DNA from 3 places in the Paenibacillus sp. AD87 genome. Region 2 is predicted to be linked to each of the others. Evidence: riboswitches for the same ligand, from Rfam matches in the RefSeq annotation. Region 2 holds a riboswitch; each other region holds the start of a gene.
The links. A riboswitch is a leader RNA that binds a small molecule or an ion and turns the genes downstream of it on or off. The one in region 2 is predicted to bind thiamine pyrophosphate.
Positions count from the first base shown of each region.

Region 1: another riboswitch for thiamine pyrophosphate. It lies ahead of thiC (phosphomethylpyrimidine synthase ThiC); the one in region 2 lies ahead of tenA (thiaminase II).
Region 3: another riboswitch for thiamine pyrophosphate. It lies ahead of gpAD87_RS30370 (ABC transporter substrate-binding protein); the one in region 2 lies ahead of tenA (thiaminase II).

Region 1 covers NZ_LXQN01000022.1:241,967-246,590, reverse strand. Annotated here, with positions in the region: gene gpAD87_RS29265 (alpha/beta hydrolase) at 1-226, opposite strand, end outside; gene gpAD87_RS29260 (IclR family transcriptional regulator) at 585-1,328, shown strand; TPP riboswitch at 1,445-1,558, shown strand; gene thiC (phosphomethylpyrimidine synthase ThiC) at 1,918-3,705, shown strand; gene gpAD87_RS29250 (aspartate/glutamate racemase family protein) at 4,223-4,624, opposite strand, start outside.
Region 2 covers NZ_LXQN01000007.1:2,806,122-2,810,745, forward strand. Annotated here, with positions in the region: gene gpAD87_RS12215 (DHA2 family efflux MFS transporter permease subunit) at 1-259, shown strand, start outside; gene gpAD87_RS12220 (TetR/AcrR family transcriptional regulator) at 423-1,322, opposite strand; gene gpAD87_RS12225 (GNAT family N-acetyltransferase) at 1,372-1,905, opposite strand; gene tenA (thiaminase II) at 1,949-2,620, opposite strand; TPP riboswitch at 2,741-2,839, opposite strand; gene gpAD87_RS12235 (hypothetical protein) at 2,886-3,176, opposite strand; gene gpAD87_RS12240 (NAD(P)/FAD-dependent oxidoreductase) at 3,185-4,315, opposite strand; gene gpAD87_RS12245 (AraC family transcriptional regulator) at 4,558-4,624, shown strand, end outside.
Region 3 covers NZ_LXQN01000022.1:491,917-496,540, forward strand. Annotated here, with positions in the region: gene gpAD87_RS30355 (hypothetical protein) at 1-337, opposite strand, end outside; gene gpAD87_RS30360 (VOC family protein) at 525-911, shown strand; gene gpAD87_RS30365 (NAD-dependent epimerase/dehydratase family protein) at 928-1,683, shown strand; TPP riboswitch at 1,829-1,941, shown strand; gene gpAD87_RS30370 (ABC transporter substrate-binding protein) at 2,164-3,204, shown strand; gene gpAD87_RS30375 (thiamine-binding protein) at 3,428-3,718, shown strand; gene gpAD87_RS30380 (ABC transporter permease) at 3,718-4,476, shown strand; gene gpAD87_RS30385 (ABC transporter ATP-binding protein) at 4,520-4,624, shown strand, end outside.

The DNA.
Region 1 (4,624 bases), on a different contig from region 2:
TCTTCGCCTGCATGGGATTGGAGAATACAGGCGCTACAGTTGGATTGGATAATACCCAAGCAATATAACCGTGTAGTGCAATGAAACAAAAGAGCAGAAAAAATACAACGGAGAGCAACAACGCCACGACAATATGTTTGAACCGGATCAGCCTCGGTGATAACGAAGAAGGCAGATCTGACACTTTCGTTTGCAGCGGGGCTTCGCTCTGGGATGTCGGATACATGATTGCCCCTCCTTTAAAAATCAAATGAAGATAACAACGAGACGAACAGAGCAGATAAATGATTTTTCTGACTACTTATGAAGCAAAATCTTAATTTAATATATCTTTATCGTATGTTCCAATATAGTCAAAGTCAATTGATTGAGGCCATTTGTTACGCAATTGTTATATAGTTTTGAAGATATATGGGTAACATTTCCTTAGGGTGCAAATTGCAGGGGATTCTAATTTATAAAAAGAAAATATTTACAAATATCCCTATTCCAAATGGCGCTTTTTGGTTTACAGATGAGACCGTTTCTCATATAATTTATGTAACCAAGTTTCATGTGATGAAACATGAGGAGGGCAACTTGCCATGGAAGACCGAAAGTTAACCGTCCGGGCTGTAGAACGGGCGCTGGATATATTATTGTGTTTTACAACCCGCAGTGATCTGGGACTCACGGAAATTACCAGCCAGATCGGTCTGCACAAAAGTACAGTCCATCGTCTGATGGCTACTCTGGAGGACAAGGGGTTCGTGATCCGGGATGCAGCAACGGAGAAGTATCGACTCGGCATACGCATCTGGGAACTGTCTGCCCATATGTCTCGCAGCGATGATCCGGCTATTTTGCTCCTTCCTGCGATGGAGCGGCTGAGAGACCGATTGGGTGAAACTGTGAGTTTATATCTGCGTGATGGCAGTGAGCGGATTCGAATTCAAGCCGTGCAGAGTGATCAGGCGATTCGTCGTGTAGCTCCGGTGGGCGTCAGACTTCCGTTATCCGTGGGAGCATCCAGCAAAGTGCTGATGGCTTTTGCCACCGAAGAGGACCGCGAAGATCTGATGAATGGACCGGAATGGCCCGTATTTATCGATCCCAAAGTATATTTGGCCCAGATGAAAGACATTCTGGAATACGGCTACGCAACAAGTTATGAGGAGCGTGAACCGGGAGCCGCGGCTGTATCTGTACCCATCATGGATCGGAAAGGCAACATCGCTGCTGCTCTGTCGGTATCCGGGCCTGTTAGTCGCCTTTCGCAGGAGACGTTGCATGAATACGCACCTGTGCTGAAGGAAGCAGCTACACAGATGGGACTGATGTTATCCTGATTTTATGCTCTGGAAATTAAAGGTTGTTTTTATGATTCGGTTGCGCTACTCTGTAATGGACGGCCCAACGGGGTCAGCATAATTGAATAATCTGCGGCTGAGATGCTGCAACTTGTTAACGTTACTGGGGGAGTCCGAATTGTCCGGACTGAGACGGAATCGCATGAGATTCTGGACCCTTTGCACCTGATCTGGATCATACCAGCGTAGGGAAGTAATCGGCGATACGACCACGAACACCATATAATGTGACCTATGGATGGACTCCGTTATGGAGCCTGAGTGAGGTGTGTTATTGGTGATGGACATAAGCCGGTTCCCTTGGGAACCGGCTTTTTTTATACAGTAAACAGGCGGAAGCCGGTGTCAGAGCTGTTTCTGCATAAAGAGCTGGGTGCCATTGGCGAGCATTGGGTGTAAACCTTTTGCTTCGACTGTCTGTATTAATTGAAGTGTATGTCTCTATTTTGTGTGGTATGGTCGCTCTTCCTTTTTCTATGTTGTGGATGATTTGGACCCGTGAGCAAGCATTTCAATCCAGGCAATCACCAATGAGGAGGAGACAAGAGCGATGAGCACAGGAAACCGAATGATGGGACAGGACAAGCAGGATCTGCAGTTGGCAGAGGAAAAAGGTACGACAGGACGGGTTCAGCCCTTCCCGGGCAGCCGCAAAGTATACATTCATGGCTCACGACCGGACATTGCTGTACCGGAGCGTGAAATTGCCCTTCATGACACCAATACTCCCCAAGGAGTGGAGCATAACGAACCGCTGTGTGTTTACGATACGAGCGGACCAATGACCGATCCTGGATTTCATGCCGATATCCGGGCAGGGCTGCCAGCGCTGCGCACCCGCTGGATTACGGAGCGTGAAGATGTTGAAGCCTACCAGGGACGAACGGTAAAACCGGAGGATAACGGATTGAAACCGGGAGGGAAGCGAACTGGAGCCGAGAAGTATCCGGGCTTGCGTGGTAAACCGTTACGGGGACAGGCGGGGCGCTGCGTGACCCAGATGCATTATGCACGGCAGGGAATGATCACGCCGGAGATGGAGTTCGCCGCCATTCGTGAGGGTGTGGAACCGGAGTTTGTGCGGCAGGAGCTGGCGAGTGGCAGGGCCATCCTGCCGTCGAACATTAATCACCCGGAGAGTGAGCCGATGCTGATCGGGCGTCATTTTCATGTGAAGATCAATGCGAACATCGGAAACTCTGCGGTATCCTCCTCCATCGAGGAAGAGGTGGAGAAGATGACTTGGGCCGTACGCTGGGGATCGGATACGGTGATGGATCTTTCCACAGGCAAGGACATTCATACGACCCGCGAATGGATCATCCGCAATTCACCTGTACCGATTGGAACAGTTCCGCTCTATCAGGCGCTGGAGAAGGTCAATGGAGAAGCCGAAGCGCTGACCTGGGAGTTGTATCGTGACACGCTCATAGAGCAGGCAGAGCAGGGTGTGGACTACTTTACGATCCATGCAGGTGTGCTGCTGAGATATATTCCGCTGACCGCCAAACGTATGACGGGCATTGTGTCACGGGGCGGGTCCATCATGGCAGCATGGTGCCTTGCGCATCATCAAGAGAATTTTTTGTATACCCATTTTGAAGAAATCTGCGAGATTATGAAAAGGTATGATGTGGCGTTCTCGCTGGGAGACGGACTGCGCCCAGGAAGCATCTATGATGCCAATGATGAAGCCCAGATGGCGGAACTGGCTACGCTTGGAGAACTAACACAAATCGCCTGGAAGCATGATGTGCAGGTGATGATTGAAGGTCCTGGACATGTGCCGATGCACAAGATCAAGGAGAATGTCGATCTGCAAATGGAGATTTGCAAGGAGGCGCCGTTCTATACGTTGGGACCGCTGACGACCGATATCGCCCCAGGATATGACCATATTACCTCGGCGATTGGGGCGGCGATGATCGGCTGGTTCGGCACGTCGATGCTCTGTTATGTTACGCCAAAAGAACATCTGGGCCTGCCCAATAAGGATGATGTGCGGGAAGGCGTTATCGCCTACAAGATCGCTGCTCATGCCGCTGATCTGGCGAAAGGTTACCCACGTGCCCAGCGGCGGGACGATGCGCTGTCCAAGGCACGGTTTGAGTTCCGCTGGAGGGATCAGTTCAACCTGTCACTGGACCCGGAACGTGCGCTGTCCTACCATGATGAGACGTTGCCGGCAGAAGGGGCTAAGGAAGCCCATTTCTGCTCCATGTGCGGCCCTAAGTTCTGTAGCATGCGTATTACGCAGGATATTCGTGCTTTTGCGGCAGACAACGGCTTGTCCGAGAATGAGGCTGTGGCCGCGGGTATGTTGGAAAAGGCTGAGGAATACCGGACACGCTCTTAAGCGTCGTTACAGCGCAATCTGGGCGGCCTGACATGGTGAAAAGCCGTTCCTCTCCGTGATTGCGGAGAGGAACGGCCTCTTACTTGGTATGCGGTGCGCACACTTAACTTCGAAGGACAAGGATAACGACACAACATATTTTATCAGTTGTAGGTTGATTGTCTCGCAGATGTTTAATAAAATGAATATAAGTAAAAACAAATAAGAGTAGCCAGGCCAATGGCTACTCCTGCACAGCATTTGCGGTAGGTATTCCTCCAAGTGCAGCATAATTCAGACGAAGTGACCCGTCAGGCCGTCAACCTGTGGCGGGTCACTTCTTTTTACGGTCGATGTATGTCAGGAGCGCAATAATTAACATTGCGAACACGATTACGTCGTTGAAAGAGAAGTTCATAGGATCACCTCCCACCGGAGGCAACCTATTTCCCACCACAAATTGGCTGTACAAAATAATTATACCATTCGAAAGTCTCTCATTTGAGAGTCTTTTTATTTTGCTTCATGAGTTCAACGCTCAACACCGCTTCAAGCTCAACTTCTTCTCCAAATACGCCGCAAGCCTTGCCAGAGGGCTATAGATCGTTATGCCTGTGTCTGCTGTGACCCGTGCTGCTGCGGGAGCCATCGACAGTTGAGCTGCGACTACCGTGTTATCCGGGAACTGCTCAGCAAGTTGTTGTAACCCGGTGCTCACTGCTGTAAGATAACCTTCCTTTTCGCCTCGCATAATTAACTCGAATGTGCCCGGGATCAGTACTGCTTCAGTCTTTATGGTCACGGCCTCATGTCGCTGCTCATCCTCATCATCTTGCTGCAAAGCCAGATTCACCCGCACCATCGTTCCTTCAATCGTTGCGGGGTTGGTAAACGCTAGGATGTACTTGCCAGGATTCTGCTGCATTTCCTGAAGTAATGG
Region 2 (4,624 bases):
ATTGCTCGTAAGTGTAATGACCAGTCGCACAACGGCACATGTACAGGATATGGTGGCAACGGGTGCAGCCAAAGGCTTAACCCAGCAGCAGTTGGGAATGGAATCCATGATCCAGGGAATTAATGATGCTTATGTTGTCATTATCGGCATTGCCGTTCTCGGATTGCTCCTTTCCTTCTTCATCAAACGTACCAAACAAGCGACGGAGGAAGACTCCAAGCAGCCTGTAAGACAAAAAGTCTCGATGAATACAAATTAAGAACAATATTTACATGAATTACATCATGTAGAGCCTATTGTATCTTATATAAAAAGCGGCAGATCAGGACAATAAGCTTTACGTCCAATCTGCCGCTTTTTTGTGTAGTATTACATAATATAAATGAACAATTTGCCTGCACACGTAAGTAAGAACAGCTGCGTCAACTCGTTCCCTCCATGAGGATCTGCCTGAATTGTTCGAGATACGATCTGCATTCTTTGACAATTCTGTTTGCCTCACTCTGAAGAGAAGACGATTCAAATTCCGTTTGAAACGCCTGCAGCGTTACTTCCAACATGGAGATATTGATCTCTTTCTGCTCAACTAAAACAAGCAACCCTTTGGTCAGTTCTTTCGCTTTAATAGGCACTTCCGATTGGAGAATGGAATGACTGAATTTCTGAAGACCTGCAATCAGGTTATTTTTATCCAACACAATTTCTTTGGAATCAGGAGCGATCATCAAAAGACTTGGAAAATCAATAATATGCTCTTGTCTTTCCAGCATGGAACGAAGCAAGATTTCAATGTAGTTCAGGATTTTGGGCACAAGATGGTTCCAATCCGGTTGGTCAAGATGGAAGTTTCTCCACATGTTCGAGATTTGATGGATCATGCCAAAACCAAAAATAGCCCCTTCATAAGCAAAAGGTTTTAATTCTTTACCAAATACCTGTACTAGTCGTTCAGATAACCAATTTAACTGCATACGAGTCAAGTTCTCTAGATCGCATTCTCCAGAGTAGAAGCCTGTCCAGAATAGCTCCACAACAAGCTTTTTTTCTGGCAAAATCATCGGCACCATAATCTGATCGACCAGTAAATCAAAATCGGAAGCATAGCTTTGGCTCTCCAAATCTTTGCGAATCATCATATCTTCCTGTACACGTTGCTCCAGAATGGCAAGAATACAATCATCCTTCGAGCCAAAGAATTTATAAAATGTTCCTTTGGAAACACCTGACTCGTCTAGGATCATTTGTATGGAGGTGTTGGTCACTCCATGTTTCCCAAAGAGTACAAGCGCTGAGTCCAATAACATTTGTTTCCGCTTATTCATAAGTTCCCCCTGGATGATTTAGGTGGTTCACGTTACGATATCTAATAACCTATTGCAAATCCACTGCAAACATCACATGTTCCTTCCAAATCCCCTTGATTTTAATATTCTGCCGGTCCGTCTCCTGAAAGCCCGCCTTGCGAAGCACTCGAATCGATCCGGCATTGTCGGGCAGCGCACCTGCCTCCACCCGTTTTATGCCCGCTTCATTCATAGCAAAATCCAGTGCTAGCTGAAGGGCTTCACTCATATATCCCTTGCCATTCTGCACCTGATCGAGCACATAACCAACAATCCATTTGGTGGTGGAATCCAGTTCAAGCTCGAACAGAGAGATCTCCCCAATAAGCTCATGCGTATGGTTCAGAAAGATCCCGAAAGAGTACCGTTTCCCCTCTTCCCTCGCCTTGTTCCAACCTTCGAGAAGGGCTACTTGGCCCTCCAATGTATAGAATGTATCCGATCGTTCGCTTGCCGATATTTCTTCGAAAACAGCCCGGTTACGGAACTGCAAATCCAGTAGTCCAGCAGCGTCTTCCACGTTCAAAAATCGTAAATAGATGCGTTCTCCACGATTGTCCATCTGTATGTTCATCCTTATCTCTGGTTGTAGTAGATTGCATTCATCAGAAGTATGAGAGTTGCCGTTTATAAGCCATATCCCAGAACAGATATTCAAATTCAACACTTCTTCTGAATATGTCTTCAATGGCCTCCAGTTCCTGCTCGGTTTTATGTTCACATAATGCATCCAGTGTATCATAGAACCATTCGAATGAGTCGCGGAATTCATCACTTGCATAATTTTCGATCCAAGTCTGATACAAATTGCCCTCTAATGAATCTCGATATTGTTCTTTTAATCTTGTGGCATAGTCGTAATACGTCCACGCACAGGGGAAAATGACGGCGATGATTTCGGCAACACCACCTGTTTGTGCAACACTCATCATATTCGACGTATACGCCTTGTTATACAGAGATGGTTTGACAGCATGATTTTCATCCAGCGTAATTCCAAACTCATTCATATAATTTCGATGCAAATCCATTTCTTCGTACAGAATAGCGTGTTGAATCACCGTAAAGTTCGTCATCAGTTTTTCATCTGTCGCCTTCACCGCACCCATGGCAAAAATCTTCGCATATTCAATCAGATATGTATAGTCCTGAAGAAGATAAAACTTAAACGCTTCCTGATCCAGTGTTCCTTTCCCCATTTCGTGTAAAAAAGGATGGTTGTATCCATCTTCCCATACGGTTATGGACTTATCTTTTAACGTTCTCGAAAATGACATGATCATTTCTCCTTGTATTAAAATTATAATGTCCCAGCTTCACATCCAGCTATCGCGTTTGTCAGCCAAAATGCAGACCAAAAAGCCCTTGTCCTATTTTCGGCAAGGGCAAAATAACATGAGTACATGTCATTTGCTCCCTACGTCAGTATTAACTAACAGGTTCAAAGGGTCAGGTTTTAACCTTCTCAACTGCGAACAGTCCCCCTGCAAATAGCTCAGGCTTATTACAACATGTGTTTTTCCAAATGTCAATCCATTCCTATTAATCTTCAAGTTCCCCTAAATCTTCTTGCAACTTCTTAAGTCGGGTGCGGATATCCTTAATCATATTTTGCAATTTGTTTAACTCATCTACCCATTTTTGCTCATTAGAGACGTTCGTCGCTGAAGTTGAATGATACGCCAGAGACGTCCTTAACTTGTTTAAATCCGATTCGTAACCCCTCCGCTCTTCCTCGGCTTTTGCTAATTCCTCCTCGGCGATGCCAATCTGGTGCTCCAGATAAATAATGTCTGATGCGTTACCGTGAGTTAAGCGCTGTGAATACGTCATCGTTCACCTCATTTCTGATCATCCATTGCTTTTCCAAGGTCATATGGCTGAATATCGATATCCAATTTCATACCCAGAGCCAATTTGGCAAGTTGACTTCCAATAAAAGGCCCCATCGTTAGCCCAGACGCTCCAAGCCCGTTGGCTGTGATTAAGCCATTCCAACCAGGAACAGCACCCATTACCGGAAGAAAACCTGGTGTAAACGGACGGAAACCTACTCTTACTTCCTGAAACGTGCTATCGGCTAAACCGGGAGCCAGTTCCAATCCTTTATTCAAAATTTCCTGCATTCCGCCTGCGGTTACTCTTATATCATAGCCTTCAATATCATTTTCGTGAGTCGCCCCGATCACAATCTTCTGTTGATCAAAGGCTAACAAATATTGATCCGAAGGAGGCATGACCACTGGCCAGTTCCCAGTCTCTTCTCGATCGTGAACCTGCAAATGCATAATTTGCGCCTTCTGATAATCAACCTTAAAGTCAATGCCCAAGGGCTTCAACAGTTCATTAGCCCAAGCGCCGGCACACACAATAACCTCATCAGCCGATATGACTTTACCGTCAACAACCACTCCAGTTACTCGGTCCGATTCATATTGAAGTGTCGCGTCCCCATTAATCAGGACCGCTCCATTTCGCTGTGCCGATCGGATTAAGGCATCACGCAGTGCACGTCCATCGATACGTGCAGCACCACTGATGTAGACGGACTGAAAGTTCTCCTCCAGGAGAGGAAAACGCTCATGGGTTTCTTTTGCATCCAGACGGGTAATATCGGCAATCTCCGGTGCAACTTCTTTACGAAGGTGTGCTCGCTCCTGCATCTTGTTGATTTTCTCTACTTCCGTATGAATACTAAGAGCACCCACTTGAGCGTAACCCGTTTCCGTTTCCCCTTCACTCTTGAGTTCTTCAATCAAACCGGGATAAAAACGTGCACCAGCCTTGGCAAGCTGATACCAATCCTGATTACGGCGCTGAGATAACCAGGGACAGATGATCCCGGCAGCAGCATCCGTAGCCTGCCCTCGATCTTTCCGGTCTATAATAAGAACTTCCGCACCCCGTTTTGCCAATTGATATGCTGTGGAAGCCCCAAGAATTCCTGATCCTACGACGATGACTTTCTTCATGACTGCATCCCTTTCCTAAATCACTGTATCCATTATAGCGTATACTGGTTGGTCTGATAATGGCAAGGCATCGACATTATGATACATATTCCTAAAAGGTTTTCGATAAGTCGTTCATCGAAGTAAATAGTTCGTTTAAATTAATGTTATTTATGTAATATAATTCAAATCAGGTTTCTTTTAACTCTGTATCCACGCCATTTACGCACACGACCTTTAACGAAATGAGGAATAACACAACGATGCCGAAACCTAGTACGGGGAATTCACTGGATACCGATATGCCGCTTATGATTACAGGTCAAAACC
Region 3 (4,624 bases), on a different contig from region 2:
TTAACTGATTCGCAAGATAAGCGGAAATCATTCCGTACAAGGACATAATCAGAACCATTCCAATGACCATGAAAAATGACATAGCGAGCACGCCTAGGATTTTGTTGGACTTGTCAAAAGGTAAGGAAAATGCAATTTTTCTCGCTACAGGTCCGACAATAAAAGACTCCACCAGAAATGCAATGACAAAGCACAATATGAACTGAAGCAGTATTTCAAGCGCGGACATCTTGCTCAATAACCCATTGTGCCATAAATTGAAGGCCATCATGACGATGACCATTCCTGTGCACATCATCATTCCAAAAATAATCTGTTCTTTCTTCGTTGTTGGCAATTCTCTCATCCTCTCTGTTTACCTTCGTAATTATAGAGATGACGAACCCCTCCTCATAAGTGAACATTCTGTGAACAATTATAATTTTTCCAACTTAAAATCTTATTTGACAACCTCGTGGTACAGCCCTATGATATCCCTTAAAATGGTAGAAAAGATTCACTGCATATAAAGGAGGATTTGGATTATGAGTTTTCAAAAGCGCATTGACCACGTCGGCATTGCCGTTCGTGATCTAGAGACCACGCTGCGTTTCTATACGGAGATTGTTGGTCTTGAATTGAAAGATCGGGTAACCCACACCAACGGTGTCATTCAGCTCGCCTTTCTCGGCTTCAACGGAAGCGATGAGACCGAGATTGAGTTGATTCAGGGATACAGCGACAAGCTGCCTTCCGAAGGTACGGTGCATCATTTTGCTATCCATGTCGATGACCTTGAGTCTGAGTACAACCGCATTAAGGCAACTGAGGCCGAGTTTATTGATGGAGAGATGATTACACTGCCTAACGGTTACCGTTATTTCTTCATCTATGGACCCGAGAAGGAATGGATTGAGTTCTTCCAGCGCTAAGAATTGGAGCTGATTTATGAACATTTTAATTACCGGCGCAGCCGGAAAAATTGGACGTGACTTGTCCCAACACTTGTCAGAAGCATTTCACCTGCGACTAACGGATTTGAATATCGACAGACTGCATACGTATCAAGGGACAAGCCATGAGATCATGACACTTGATGTGACAGATCCCGAAGCCTGTCAGCACGCTTGCGAAGGCATGGATGTGGTTGTACATCTGGCGGGAGATCCTTCCCCGCATGCCGGATTCTATGAATCGTTGTTGGACATCAATATCAAGGGCACGTTTAATGTATTCCGTGCAGCTAAAGACCAGGGTGTACGAAGAGTCATTCTGGCAAGCAGTGCACAGACGATTGAGGGGTATCCCATTGATGCTCAAGTCTATCCGGATATGCCGACACGCCCACGGAATTTGTACGGGGTTAGCAAATGTTTTGGTGAATCGCTCGCTTCCTATTTTGCATATACCGAAGGTATACAAAGTGTAGCAATACGTATAGGTGCATATGATGATTTCCAACCGAATGGACCCGCGCTGGAGGCAAGGGATATGAGCGCGTATATTAGTCCGGCTGACTTGTGTGATTTGATGTTCAAAGCAATTACAACTACAGATCTGGAGCCCTTCACCATACTGCATGGGATCTCGAATAATCGGTTTAAACGATTGAATCTGGAAACCACTCAGAAACAGGTAGGCTATGACCCGAAATCCGATGCTTTTGCACTCAGTCAGATTTCCTTATATGATTCGCCACGATAATTGTTGAAAATCACACATCTAGAGAGGTCGTTATACGAATGTATAATGGCCTCTTTGATTCATTCATACGTGCCCCTATCCATTTCCTGACTGGACATGCGTGGGCCTCTGGCCTATAATTACACCTAGTAATGCCCGTAACTTCATAGTTTCCCAGGGGAGTCGGAATAGGCCGGCTGAGAGTGTATCCCACCAAGATACTGACCCTTAGACCTGATCTGGATCATGCCAGCGTAGGAATCGGAGTATATCGAATTGGCCCAGCCTCTTTGCTGAGTGCCACATCTCTAACGCCTGCACGCGTCCCGGATTAACGGGGCGCTTTTTTTAATGTTCTTTTATATAGCCAGAGAGCTAAAAAAAGTGACGTCATCCGGATCATAGCTGGTATAAATCTGTCGATTTATGCAAGAAGCTTGGATATGAAGCCAAGGAGTACCCCGTGCCACTGGCCGGACAACATGAAGGAGAGAAATGAAGATGAGATGGCGTAAAATGATGGGCCTAATGCTCTTGTGCGTACTACTCGTGGCTGTGGCCGCATGTGGCGGCAAAGAAGCTGCACCTTCAGGAGAAAATGGCAGCAGCAACACCGAAAACAGCAATGAAGGTGAAAACGCAGCCCTCAAGGACATTAAAGTGGTGCTGGACTGGACACCAAATACGAATCATACCGGCCTGTATGCGGCTGTAGATCAAGGTTTTTACAAAGCTGAAGGCTTAAATGTCGAGATTGTACAACCAGGTGCCGGAGGCGCGGATACAATGGTGGCTTCGAACGAAGTGCCTTTTGGCGTAAGTTATCAGGAGAGTGTGACCCAGGCCCGCACACAGGGCGTACCGCTCGTGTCCATTGCTGCAGTCATTCAGCATAACACGTCCGGATTTGCCGCTCCGGTGGATCGGAACATCAAGTCCCCCAAAGATTTTGAAGGTAAAACCTATGGTGGCTGGGGCTCTCCGGTGGAAGAAGCTGTGATGCAGTCCATTATGGAAGGCGAAGGCGCCGATGTATCCAAAGTAAAAAATATTAGCATGGGCGATGCAGACTTCTTTACCGCTGTGAAACGCGATATCGACTTTGCCTGGATCTTCTACGCGTGGACGGGTATCGAAGCCGAACTGCGCGGCGAACCGATCGACATGTTATATGTGAAAGATTATTCTGAAGCACTGGACTACTACACACCTGTACTCGTTACCAATGAAAAGACGATTCAGAACGATCCCGAGTTGGTTAAAGCGTTCTTGAAAGCGACTTCCGAAGGATATCAATACGCGATTGAACATCCCGAAGACGCTGCTAACATTCTGATCAAGGCCGTACCGGATCTGGATAAGGATCTTGTACTCGCAAGCCAGAAGTGGCTGAGTCCAAAATATCAGGATGACGCACCACGCTGGGGTGAGCAGAAGCAGGAAGTATGGCAGAACTACACGGATTGGATGTTTAGCAAAAAACTGCTCGATGAGCAGGTAGATGTATCCAAAGCATATACAAACGAGTTCTTACCCCAATAAAAATTGTTTGAGTTTAACTTTTTTTACACCAGAACGAAGAGTACAGAACCCATCTGAAGAAACGAAGTGGTCGCCTTTATCCCCGGATTTTCCCCTTGCGGAAAATGAAATCAAAAAAATTCGGGGATAACAGCGATCGGAAGAGGGTACTGCAATCGGAGTGGTAAAGTGTAAAGCTGGCTTCAACTCATGCAACTTAACCCGAAAGGAAAAGTGATCTTTCATGGCAAGCACACTACTTAGCATTCAAGTCATTCCCAAAACGCCAAATGGCGAAAATTCCTATCCTTACGTTGATCGTGCCATTGAAGTTATTCAGCAGTCCGGCTTGAAATATCAGGTTAATCCACTGGATACCACGATGGAGGGAGAACTGGAGGAACTGCTCGAGGTTGTCCGCAAAATGCACGAAGTTCTCGTGGAAGCCGGCAGCCCTAGCATCATCTCACAGATCAAGATCGCCCACAGCCCAAGCGGCTTCAGCATGGACACCCTGACGGAGAAATATCGCTAATGCATGCCTATTGGAAAAGCGTATGGCCGCCCTTTGTGGCGGTTATTCTCTTTATAGCGGTATGGCAGGGAGCCGTCTCCCTGTTCCATATTGAGAAATGGATGCTGCCTGCGCCTTCGGACATCGCCCATGAAGCAGCGTCCCAGGCCGAGCGACTTGGCATGCATGCTTCGGCAACAATTCAGCTGACATTGATAGGGTTTGCAGCAGGTACGCTCGTGGGATTACTGATTGCGATGGTGCTTCATTTGATTCCATTTTTGAAATCTGCACTCTATCCATTACTTATTCTTAGTCAAAATATACCGACCATTGCGCTTGCTCCGCTCTTGCTGATCTGGTTCGGATTTGGGCTGCTGCCCAAACTGATTACCATCATCCTGGTCTGCTTCTTCCCGGTGGCTGTAGCTGCCATGGATGGGTTGACCCGCACCGATGGGGCGATGATGAACTATATGCGCATGGCTGGTGCAAAACGCGGCCAAATTTTCTGGAAGCTCGAACTTCCACATGCATTGCCCTCGGTGTTCTCGGGGATTAAAATTGCCGCTACGTACAGCGTCATGGGTGCGATTATCGCCGAATGGATCGGTGCAGATAAGGGCATCGGTTATTATATGATGCTGCAAAAATCAGCCTATCGGACGGATCGTCTTTTCGTGGCAATCATGATTATTGTGGCATTGAGTCTGCTGCTCTTCCTGCTCATTGCGCTACTGGAGAAGCTGCTCGTACGCTGGCGTCCACAAAAGCGATAACTTTGAAATATGCACCATATAAAGGTTAGGAAGTGATGACAAGATGACACCCGAACACAACGAGCGGGTAGCTGCTGCGCCGGATGAAGGTGCAACCACTCCAACGAGTAGTGGAAGTCCTGAGTATGGAACCGTGGCCTTACCTGCA